2 regions of the Kribbella sp. NPDC058245 genome follow, and region 2 is predicted to be linked to the other one. Evidence: riboswitches for the same ligand, from Rfam matches in the RefSeq annotation. Region 2 holds a riboswitch; the other holds the start of a gene.
What was found. Region 2 has a riboswitch for thiamine pyrophosphate ahead of thiC (phosphomethylpyrimidine synthase ThiC). Riboswitches for the same ligand answer to the same signal wherever they lie in the genome.
Positions count from the first base shown of each region.

Region 1 (5,927 bases), on a different contig from region 2:
GCGCACTGGCGAGACGTCGCCCGGCTCGCGCGTGCCCTGGCCGGGCCGGTGGACGGTGACGACGTGGCACAACGCGCCTGGGAGAAGGCGTTCGCCGCTTATGCCGGGTTGACCTCGGCCAAGAACCTGCGCGGCTGGTTGCTCACGATCACGGCCCGCTGCGCGACCGACGTACATCGGGCTCGAAAACCGCAGCGCCCGCTCGACGATGCGCCACCGATCGCGGTCGACGGCCCGGACGCCGCCGACTGGCCCGATCCCGATCTGTGGCAGGCGGTCAACGGGCTGCCCGAGCGGCAGCGGTACGCGATCACGCTCAAGTACGTCGGCGACCTGGACCACCACGGTGTGGCCGCCGCCCTGGACACCACCCCCGCAGCCTCGCGGCGCCTTGTCAGCGACGCCCTCGCGACCCTGCGCCGCACACTCGGAGTTGACGCATGAACTCACTGGAGGACCGGCTGACCCGGTTCAGCACCCCTGACCTCAAACCACCCGTCCTGCCGGACGCCGACGTCGCCTACACCCTACACGACACCCCGATCGGCACACTGCTGCTCGCGATCGCGCACGGCCGGGTGGTGGCGAGCTCCTTCGGCGACGAGGAGACGATGACCGGGCGACTGGCCCGCGCGATCTCCCCCCGGGTACTACGCCAGCCGCGCGCACTGGACGTCGTACGGAAGGAGCTGGACGAATACCTCGCCGGAGACCGGCAGGAATTCACCGTGCCGGTCGATCTCGCGCTCGCGACGCCGTTCCAGCAATTGGTCTTGAGTGATCTCCGCACGCACACCAGCTATGGCCACACCAAGACCTACGGCCAGCTCGCCGGAGAGATCGAACGACCCAAGGCAGCACGAGCAGTCGGTACGGCGCTGGGCGCGAACCCCGTGTGTGTCCTACTGCCTTGCCACCGGGTGATCGGCGCGAGCGGCGCGCTGACCGGGTACGCGGGCGGCCTCGAGGCGAAGCGCTACTTGTTGAATCTCGAAAAGAAAAGAATTCTTTCCCCGTAGCCACCGGACGCGTTTTACAGTTAATGCAAACAGGGAGCAGGTCCCCAATGTGGAGTGGGGATCTGCTCCTATTCTTTCGGGGTCGAGACCGGTCCCGTCCCCTCACCCCAGTCTCAGCCAGCGGACCCCTGCTACGACCGCGTACACCTCATCGGGAGCCGGCACACGTGATCAGGTGTCCGAGGTCCCCAGCTCATGTCCCCAGTACGGCGGTTTGCTGCGCGGCAATTTGAGGGGATCTCCTCTCAAGTTGCCGGTTCTCCCCTCGTTTTTTGACCAGAGAACCGTCGACTTGAACGGATAACCCACCAGGTGCCGAGGTCCAGTAGAACCCTCACAACGTCCGAAGACACGCCGACCACGTCCGTCGATCCTTCGGACGTTGGCGCGGTGGTCAGGCGTTGGCGCGGTGGTCAGGCGTGGATCTCGAGGATCAAGCGGCGGCGGCCGCCCCACTCGCGCTTGTAGACCTTGTAGTTGTCGATCCCCGCGGCGGCGCAGAGCCGGCCGTAGCTGATCTCGTCGTGGATGTAGTGCACGCTGCTCAGCCCGTCGGCGTGCTCGGTGGTGACGATCCGGTGCTCGGGCCCTTGGCGCATGCCCAGTGCGATCTCGCCGGCCTTGGCCGGTCCCCAGGCCGGGCCCTCGATGACCGCGATCCCGCCCGGCTTCAGCACCCGGGAGATCTCGCAGATCGTCGAGATCTGCTCGTCCTCGGCGAACAACTCGTGGAACGCGGTCCACAGGCAGATCACCGCGTCGAACGAGTCCCACGCATACGGCAGATCGGTCATCGACCCGATCGCCCAGTCGATCGCCAGCTCCTCCTCGACCGCCTGGGCGCGGCCGGCCTCGATCAGGTTCGGCGAGATGTCGAGGCCGCGCACGGTCTTCCCGGCCCGCGCCAGCGGGAGGCTGATCCGGCCGTAACCACAGCACAGGTCAAGGACCGTTTCGCGGCCCTCCAGGAGTTCTTCGACGGCCTTGACGATGTCTGCGTCCCGCTCGGGCGAGGTCCGCGCGGACAGACCGTCGACGCCGAGTTCGGCGTACTCGGCCCGGCTGCGCAGTGCGGAGTTGAGCATGGGCGCAAGTATCCCGCGTGCCGCAGGTCAGTTGTCCACCGGTACGCGGGTCACGATCCGGCCGCGACCGATTTTGCCGGCGTACGCAGCTTGCCGAGCACGACCGCGGCCGCCATGGAGACGATGATGCTGGTGTAGGTGGCACCCAGCCAGCCAGGTACGGCGTGTCCGCCGAAGAGCTTGCCTTGGACATCGAGCCAGAACGGCGACCATCCGGCGACCGTGCCCGGATTCACCAGCTGGTAGGCGACGAAGCCGATCAGCCACGCGACCGCGGGCGGCCAGCGGAACTTCGCCGTACCGGAGACGTCCCAGTTCATCTTGCTCACCAGGAAGAAGTCGGCGATCGCGACCGCGAACAGCGGGATGAAGACCGAGCCGATCAGGTAGAGGAACTGCGTGTAGTTGCCCAGGTCAACCAACAGCGCGAGGCCGGTGGCGAGGACGCCGATCGCGACCGAGATCCAGCGGCGGTCGACGTGACCGATCAGGTTGTGCGCGGCCATCGTGGTCGAGTAGACGTTCGCATAGGCCTCGTCGACCTCGTCGACCAGCAGCACGAACAGCGCGATCGCGCCGGCCGGCAATGTCACGAGCGCGGTGATCACGCCTTCGCTGTCGGTCTGAAGCGTCGCCACCGCGAAGACGCCCAAGGCGTAGTACAGGATCGCGGCCAGGCCGTAGCCGAGCGCGGAACCTCCGAACGCGGCCTTGTTGGTCTTCGAGTGCCGCGTGTAGTCCGCGGCCAGCGGAGCGAACGAGACGACGCCCGCGGCGGCCAGGTCGACGGCCGGCCAGAACCCGAACACACCGTCCTGCGGGAGACCGTGGACCGGCTTGCTCAGCACCTGAACAAAGAGGTAGATCGAGGCAATCAAAACCAGCCAGACCATGAACTTGCGCAGGACTTTCACGCTGCCCAGTGGCCGAACCGCCATCGTGGTGGCGATGATTCCGGCCAGTACGACGAACAGCCAGCGCCAGCGTTCACTCGTCACCGCGACCGCGGCCTGCGCGATCACGATGATCTCCATCGTGGCCCAGCCGATGTTCTGCGCGATGTTCAGCACGGTCGGGGCCATCGACCCGCGACGGCCGAAGATGCCTCGCAGCGCGGTCATCGCCGGTGCTCCGGTCTGCGAGCCGAAGACGGCCGCGCCGCCGAGCACCAGCGCACCCATCCCGCATCCGACGACCACGGCCAGCAGGCCCTGCCACAACGAACCCGTGTACGCCGCGACCAGCGCGCCGGTGACCGGGCCGAACAGGGAGATGCCGAAGTTCCCCCAGAGGGTGAACTGATCGAGGAACCCGAGGGTCCTCGGCGCATCCGTGGTGAGGACGAGCGGTGCCTCAGTGCTGCTGGCAGGACGAACTGCAGTGTCAGTCATCGCGATCCCTACGCCGGCATTACCCGGTCAGGTTCAGGCGGTCGGCGACCCGGATTGTCTCGTCGCCCTCTCAGCCCGCATTCGGCGCGAGCTCCCGCAGAGGTTTGCTACCGCGTCAACGATACTGCGTCAGCCGGTTGGCCGCGCGGCGGCTGCTCGGTGGATGAGCGCAGCCACCTCCGGGCCGTTGGTCAGCACCGGCATGTGCGACCCGGTGGAGAGCGTGCGCGCCTCCCCGTGGGTCAGCTCGGCCAGCCTGCGCGCGAAGTCGGCTGACGACAGGTGGTCGTGCTGCGAGCGGATGATCACCACTGGCGCCTTGACGCGGGTGATCACGGCGGCCAGGTCGTGCTTCCGGCAGGCGGCCGCGGCCCGGGCGATCGTCGGCATCCCTGTCCGCGCGTACTGCGGGGCGAGGACCGGGATGAGCTTTGGCGACTCCGGGGCGGCGGACTCCAGCCAGCGCATGCCTAGGTCCAGCCAACTGGAGGCCTTCGTGTCACCGCTCGGAGCGATGAGCACCAGTGCGTGCACCAACTCGGGGTGCGCGACGGCCAGCTCCACTGCGATCTGGGCACCGGCGGAGTGCCCGACGAGCACGGAACGCTCGCGTATCTTCCGCTCCAGGATCGCTGCGAGCGCCTCGGGGTGCAGGTCCTCACGCTCGCCCGCAGGTTCGCCGTACCCGGGCAGTGTCACCACGTTGTAGGGCAGGGAGAGATGCTCGACGGTCGGTGCGTACGACTCGATGCCCAGGCCGAGGCCTGGGACGAGTACGACGGGGGTGCTCACTCCCAGGGTGGACGGCCGGGCGCGGACCGGACCACGGTGTCGTAGTCCGGCTTGAGCTCGCGGTAGCCGAGGAAGAGGCCGACTGCGAGGAGCAGCAGTCCGAATCCACCCCAGGCGTACGCGGTCGGCAGCCGGTCCAGAGTGGCGTCGACGGAGCCCAGACCGGTCGTCAGCACCATGATCAGCCAGATGAGCAGTGGGACGAGCGAGACGGCGACCACTGCGCCGCCGATGATCTCGGACAGCTCTGGCTGGCGATTGATCTTGCGACGACCCAGCACGTCACGCGCCCACAGGGCCAGGGCCGCCACACCTACTAGAACGATCAGCAGCTGACCGAGCGCGTCGATGACGTCGGTGCGCAGTGGGTGGTTGAGCGGTGAGCCCGGTGCCTGGGTGATCTCCCGGATCGAGACCCGCTGGATCGAGATCACCATCAGGCCGTAGATCGCCGCGATCAGCGTGGCCAGCAGGACCACCTTGGCCGCCCGCGGGTCCCGGTCGGCGAAAGGCTCCTTGCGCCCGTACGTCGGGAAGTGCTCCGGGTGCGCGTCCACGGGAGCGCCGTACGGGTGTCCGGGCCGGTAGCTCGGTGGCTGCGCCGGGTCGGTAGGCGGACCGCCGTACTGGCCTGGCTGGGAGCCGTAGGGCTGCGACGGCGCGTAGGGGGCAGGCGGTAGCGGCTGACCGCCGCCGGCATACGTGCCACCGCCGTACGGCGTGGGCGGAGCGAAGTGCTGCTCCTCGCCGTGCTGTGCGTTGTCCGGCTGCTGCTCAGGCTCCGGATCACGCCCGTACGTCGGGAAATCCTGTGACGACATCGCTGCTCCCTCCCTCGGGACTCAGCTTCTCACGGGAGCTGGTCAGGTGGCCTTGATCGTCGGCCATGCGTTCGGACGACAGCCACCGAGGCCTTTCGTCTGCTGCATCATCACCGGCGCCGGCGTCTTCGCCTTCGCACAGGTCGAGTGCCCATGCCCAAGCGCGTGCCCGACCTCATGGTTCACCAGATAGCTCCGGTAGAGCGCGACATCCCCGCCGTACGCCGGTACCGCGTACATCCACCGCTTCGCGTTCAGCACGACCCGGTCCTCGACCCGGCACGACACCTCACCACCGGTGTCGAGCGGCAGACACAGCTTGTCGGTCAGCGTCGGCGTGGCCACGATGATCCGCAGATCCACGTCATCGGAGTCAGTCCGCTCGAAGCTCACCGGATGCACCGCCTGCCACCCGCGCGGATCGGTCAGCGTCTTGTGAATCGCCTCCGCCACCGCCGCCGGGTTCACCGACACACCCTGCTCGATCTCAACCCGATACGTCAGCTTGTCCCGCACGCCGTTGGCCTTGTTCGACCCCGGCACCACACTCAGCTTGCCGCTCGACACCGTCACATTCGGCTTCGCGCCCTTCGGTTGCCGAGTCAACGTAGGTGCCGGCCGCAACGGAGTCGTCAAATGCGTAGAAGGCGTAGGCACGGGTGTCGGCACAGTTGTCGGGGCCGCCAGCGCAACCGGAGTGCTTGCCCCGGCAACAACCTCAGCAGCCAGACTCCGCCGCCCCGTCACATCCGGATGCACCACCATCACAGTCCCCAGCACCGCCAACGCAGTCACCGAAAACCACTGCACCCGATAAGA
Region 1 covers NZ_JBHVWY010000006.1:525,091-531,017, reverse strand. Annotated here, with positions in the region: gene ACFVWG_RS17570 (RNA polymerase sigma factor) at 1-444, shown strand, start outside; gene ACFVWG_RS17565 (methylated-DNA--[protein]-cysteine S-methyltransferase) at 441-1,019, shown strand; gene ACFVWG_RS17560 (class I SAM-dependent methyltransferase) at 1,433-2,104, opposite strand; gene ACFVWG_RS17555 (purine-cytosine permease family protein) at 2,155-3,495, opposite strand; TPP riboswitch at 3,483-3,603, opposite strand; gene ACFVWG_RS17550 (alpha/beta fold hydrolase) at 3,625-4,287, opposite strand; gene ACFVWG_RS17545 (hypothetical protein) at 4,284-5,108, opposite strand; gene ACFVWG_RS17540 (DUF3152 domain-containing protein) at 5,151-5,714, opposite strand.
Region 1: linked by a shared signal. The riboswitch ahead of ACFVWG_RS17555 (purine-cytosine permease family protein) and the one ahead of thiC (phosphomethylpyrimidine synthase ThiC) in region 2 are both predicted to bind thiamine pyrophosphate.

Region 2 (5,927 bases):
AAGCACGGCCTGGTGATCGTGATCGCCGCGCTGATCGGGGCCATCACGTGGAACCTGATCACCTGGTACTTCGGCCTGCCCAGCTCGTCGTCGCACGCGCTGATCGGCGGTCTGGTGGGCGCCGGACTGGCGTCGTCCAGCGTGGTGCTGTGGAAAGGGATCGTCGACAAGGTCGTCATCCCGATGGTGCTGTCACCGGCCATCGGCTTCGTCGGTGCGTTCCTCCTGATGGTCGCGATCCTCTGGATCTTCCGGCGCCGCAACCCCGGCAAGGTCACCCGGGGCTTCCGGCTCGCGCAGTCGCTGTCGGCCGCCGCGATGGCGCTCGGGCACGGTCTGCAGGACGCCCAGAAGACGATGGGCGTGATCTTCCTGGCGCTGCTCACCACCGGGCACGCGGACAAGGACGACGGCATCCCGCTGTGGGTGAAGTTCTCCGCCGCGACCGCGATCTCCCTGGGCACGTACTCCGGCGGCTGGCGGATCATGCGCACCTTGGGCCGTCGGATCATCCACCTCGACCCGGCCCGCGGATTCGCCTCCGAGGCGATCGCGGCCGCCGTGCTCTACGTGATGGCGATCGGCTTGCACGCCCCGGTCTCCACGACCCACACGATCACCAGCGCCGTGATGGGCGCCGGCGCCACGAAGCGCCTGTCGGCCGTCCGCTGGGGCGTCGCGAAGGGCATCGTCACTGCCTGGGTGCTGACCATTCCCGCCGCCGGCCTGGTCGCCGCCGGCGTCTACGGGGTAGTCCATCTGATCCTGGAGTGAGATCCCCGGATCGCATTCATTTCGAATTCATCCACCACCCCTACGGTCGGTCGAGTGCCACAACTCGTCCGCCGAGGGATGTGATCGGGATGGATCTGTCGTTTCTCGTCGTCGTGGTGATCGTCACCGCACTGGTGTTCGACTTCACGAACGGCTTCCACGACACCGCTAACGCGATGGCGACATCGATCGCCACCGGCGCGCTGAAACCGAAGGTCGCGGTGGGGCTGTCCGCCGTCCTGAACCTGGCCGGCGCGTTCGTCTCCACCGAAGTCGCCAAGACCATCTCGAGTGGGCTGGTCGACGATACGAAAGTCACGGTTCCGATCATCTTCGGCGGCCTGGTCGGCGCCATCTTGTGGAACCTGCTGACCTGGTACGTCGGTCTGCCGAGCTCCTCGTCGCACGCGTTGTTCGGCGGCCTGATCGGCGCGACCTGGATCGCGGCCGGCGCCGGTGCGGTCAACTTCGGCACCGTGGTGCAGAAGATCATCATCCCCGCGGTCGCCGCACCGGTCGTGGCCGGAGTGGTCGCCCTGCTGGGCACCTACCTGGCCTACAAGATCACCGCGCGGGCCCGGAAGAAGAGCGTCGACGACGGCTTCCGTGCCGGTCAGATCGCGTCCGCCTCGCTGGTCTCGCTGGCACACGGCACCGGTGACGCGCAGAAGACGATGGGCATCATCACGCTGGTCCTGATCACCTCCGGCAGCCTGGCGCAGGGCTCGCGCCCGCCGATCTGGGTGATCTTCGCCGCGGGTCTGGCGATCGCCGCCGGGACGTACCTGGGCGGCTGGCGGATCATCCGCACGATGGGCAAGGGCCTGACCGAGATCGAGTCGCCGCAGGGCTTCGCCGCGGAGACCAGCTCGACCGCAGTGCTGCTGGCCTCGTCCCACCTGGGCTTCCCGCTCTCGACCACGCAGGTCTGTTCCGGCAGCATCCTGGGTGCCGGTCTGGGCAAGCGGCTCGCAGAGGTGCGCTGGACGGTCGCCGGCCGGATGGCTCTGGCCTGGCTGTTCACCCTGCCGGCCGCAGCACTCGTCGGTGCACTGTCCGGTCGGGTGGCGAACTCTGGCAACCTCGGGGTCGCGCTCATCGCCGTACTGGCTGTGGCCGCAGGCGGTGGCATCTACCTCGCCTCGCGGCGGACGCCGGTCACCTCGACCAACGTGAACGAGTACCCGAGCACCCCGGCCGCCACCTCGGCGCCCGCGGCGGTCTGAGCGGAGGACGGGCATGCACATCAACTGGAGTGCACTCGGTGAGGTCGCCCTGGTCAGCCTGGTCTTCGGAGTGGGGCTGGCGGTGGTGTTCGCCTTCGGTGTGACCGCTATGGCGCGCCGGGCAGCAGCTATCGACGAAAAGCGGCCTGCACCGATGGTGGACACCGCAGTGGCGTCGCTGTGCTTCGCGGCGTGCCTCGCCGCGGTCTTGTACGGGCTCTACCTGATCATCCCGCAGTTTCATTAAAAGAGCGCAGCCATTAACCACTTAGCGGTTCCAGCGGCGTACTGCCTTGGCCACGTCCTTGGTACGCACGGCGTCGAGGTTCTGTTCCCAGGCTGTGAAGAGCCGGTCGCCTAGCTCGGCCGCGTCCAGACCAGCCTGGGGCCGAACGGCGACCGCCCACGTCGCAGCGGCAGCGTGACCCTGCTGGTGCAGCAGGTGATTGACGGTCGCCTGGATGCGTTGCCGGTCCTCGCCGGTCAGGCCGCGGGCAGCCCAGTCCTGCAAGATGGCTGCGTCCTCGCACGTCATCTGGGCCAGGTATGTCAGTGGACCGCGCCAGAAGCCGCGGTGGCCGATGCTGTCCAGGCTCTCCAGCGGGAACCAGCCGTTGGCGCAGCGGCGGCCGTTGACGGCGGCCTCGACCTCACGCGCGCGCTCGCCGTCCAGGTCTCGGGTGGACCAGTCGATGAAGTAAGCGCCTGCATCCGGCAGATGCTCGGCGACGTGCGGCGCCACCACCAGCGTCCCGGGTTCGAACAGTCGCAGTTCTTCCGGTGAATCGAACAAAAACCTTCCCCCGCCCAGCACAAGGCAAGCAGCACAGAAACCCCCCAGATTCCTGCCTTGTCAATAACAAGAGCCCTTCGTACCCCCATTCGCCGGTGGGGGTCAAGGCCCTGTCCGCGCCCGCCGCGCGAGCTCCTCGCGGTCCATCCGCTCCGCCTCCTCCGGCGTCGGCGCGGAGCCGCCGTACGCGGCCGGCAGCCACCAGGCGCCGGGCGGCTGCTCCGGGTAGGCGCGGATGGTGTCGTCGAGCATCTCGGCCATCGTCGAGCGCAGTACGGCGGTCGCCGCGACCGGATCGTCGTCCGCGGTGACGGTCATCGGCGTACCGACCGTGATGGCGATCGTGCGGTGCCGGGAGAAGTCCTTCGGGTGGTCCTTGGTGAGCATCCGCTGGGTACCCCACAGGATCAGCGGAATCACCGGTACGCCGGCCTCGGCCGCCATCCGGACCGTGCCGGACTTGAACTCCTTCAGCTCGAACGACCGGCTGATCGTCGCCTCCGGGAACACCCCGACCACCTCACCGGCCCGCAGATAGTCAAGAGCCTGCTCGTACGACGCCGCGCCCGCACCGCGGTCGACCGGGATGTGGTGCATGCCCCGCATCAACGGGCCGGACCAGCGGTTGCGGAACAGGACCTCCTTGGCCATGAACCGGACCAGCCGCTTGCTCGGCACAGCGCCGTACCCGCCGAGGACGAAGTCGACGTAGCTGATGTGGTTCAGCGCGATCACCGCGCCGCCGGTCCGCGGCACGTTCTCCGTCCCGGACAGCTGGAAGTTCACCTCCAGCACCTTGAACGCCGTACGGGCGAAACCGACGACAGGCGGGTACACAAAGTCGCGCATCGTAGGAGCCTACTAAGGTATTGGTGATAACTGGAGATCGCGGGAGCTCGCACCGTAGTGGGCTGAGAGGGCGGCTGGATCGATCCGGCGCCGCCGACCGCCGAACCTGTCCGGGTAATTCCGGCGTAGGGAGCACAGCAAGTGACAACTATCGGCACCGTACGACCGACTGTCACCACCGGCCCGATCTCGGGCTCCGAGAAGATCTATCGCGGCGAACTGGGAGTTCCGGCGCGTCGTGTCCACCTCACCAACGGCGAGTCCTTCGACCTGTACGACACGTCCGGGCCGTACACGGACGCGTCGGCGCAGATCGACGTACAGTCTGGTCTGCCCGCGCTGCGGCGCGAGTGGATCGCTGGGCGGACGAACCTGACCCAGCTCGCGCATGCTCGAGCCGGCACCATCACCGAGGAGATGCGGTACGTCGCGCTCCGGGAGAACATGGATCCGGAGTTCGTCCGGTCCGAGGTGGCGCGCGGTCGCGCCGTCATCCCGGTCAACCGGAACCATCCGGAGGTCGAGCCCGCGATCATCGGCAAGAAGTTCCTGGTGAAGATCAACGCGAACATCGGCAACTCCGCCGTCAGCAGCTCGATCGAGGACGAGGTCGAGAAGCTCGTCTGGGCCACCCGCTGGGGCGCGGACGCGGTGATGGACCTGTCCACCGGGAAGAACATCCACGAGACCCGCGAGTGGATCCTGCGGAACTCGCCGGTACCGATCGGGACCGTGCCGCTCTACCAGGCACTCGAGAAGGTGAAGGGTGATCCGGCTGCGCTGTCGTGGGAGGTCTACCGCGACACCGTCATCGAGCAGGCCGAGCAGGGCGTCGACTACATGACGGTGCACGCCGGCGTACTGCTGCGGTATGTGCCGCTGACCGCGCGACGGATCACCGGCATCGTCTCGCGTGGCGGCTCGATCATGGCCGCGTGGTGCCTCGCGCATCACCAGGAATCCTTCCTGTACACGCATTTCGCCGAGTTGTGCGAGATCCTGCGCGAGTACGACGTGACGTTCTCGCTCGGTGACGGGCTCCGGCCGGGCTGCATCGCGGATGCGAACGACGAAGCCCAGTTCGCCGAGCTGCGGACGCTGGGGGAGCTCACCAAGGTCGCCTGGGAGCACGACGTACAGGTGATGATCGAAGGTCCCGGACACGTGCCCATGCACAAGATCGCGGAGAACGTACGGCTCGAGGAGGAGCTGTGCGGTGAGGCGCCGTTCTACACATTGGGGCCGTTGGCAACTGATGTGGCGCCGGCCTACGACCACATCACCAGCGCGATCGGGGCAGCGCAGATCGGCTGGCTCGGTACGGCGATGCTCTGCTACGTCACGCCGAAGGAGCACCTCGGGCTGCCGGACCGCGATGACGTCAAGACCGGGGTGATCACCTACAAGATCGCTGCCCACGCGGCCGATCTGGCCAAGGGTCACCCGGGTGCGCAGGCCTGGGACGACGCGTTGTCGACGGCCCGGTTCGAGTTCCGCTGGGAGGACCAGTTCAACCTTTCTCTGGATCCCGACACCGCTCGGTCGTACCACGACCAGACGTTGCCGGCCGAGCCCGCCAAGACCGCGCACTTCTGCTCGATGTGCGGTCCGAAGTTCTGCTCGATGCGGATCACCGCCGACATCCGCAAGTACGCCGAGGAGCGCGGGCTGACGTCGACCGAAGCCATCGAGGCCGGCTTCAACGAGATGTCCGAGACCTTCAAAGCCAATGACAGCAAGGTCTATCTACCACTGGCCGACTGACGCTGCATCCAGGGTCCGACCTGAGCTGCTGAGGTGTCGAGCAGGCTGAGGTGGGTTTCTCCCGGCAGGATCGTCACGTCCGCGTGCGGTGCCTGCCGGGAGAACTCGGCCAGCTTGGTCGCATCGAACACCTCGTCGTCGGCGCCGACCCAAACACCGACCGGAACCTTGATGCTTTGCAGGTCATCTGCTGCCTGGTCGGCATTCTGGGCGAGCGCCATGTTCACCGTGTACCGGTTCACCATCCCGGATTCCCGCAGCTCGGCTGTGGTGTAAGCGAAACCGAGCGCCTTCGTATGACCGTCGATCCGGCCGCCGGTGACGGCATTGGCGATGAAGATCCGGGTGCAGATGGTCGCGAAGTTGCTGCCCCGATCGACTTTCTCGGTGTCGGAATGCAGTCCGTAGTCCGGAGCGAGGAAGACGTACCCGGCGATCGGGTCGGGGAACCGGTTCAGGCTGTTGAGGATCAATCCGGCCCCGGCCGAATGTCCGCCGGCGAATTCCGGGAGCCCCGGCCA
Region 2 covers NZ_JBHVWY010000003.1:180,396-186,322, reverse strand. Annotated here, with positions in the region: gene ACFVWG_RS07430 (anion permease) at 1-774, shown strand, start outside; gene ACFVWG_RS07425 (anion permease) at 864-2,000, shown strand; gene ACFVWG_RS07420 (hypothetical protein) at 2,014-2,247, shown strand; gene ACFVWG_RS07415 (hypothetical protein) at 2,269-2,793, opposite strand; gene ACFVWG_RS07410 (lysophospholipid acyltransferase family protein) at 2,896-3,642, opposite strand; TPP riboswitch at 3,672-3,791, shown strand; gene thiC (phosphomethylpyrimidine synthase ThiC) at 3,784-5,406, shown strand; gene ACFVWG_RS07400 (alpha/beta hydrolase) at 5,385-5,927, opposite strand, start outside.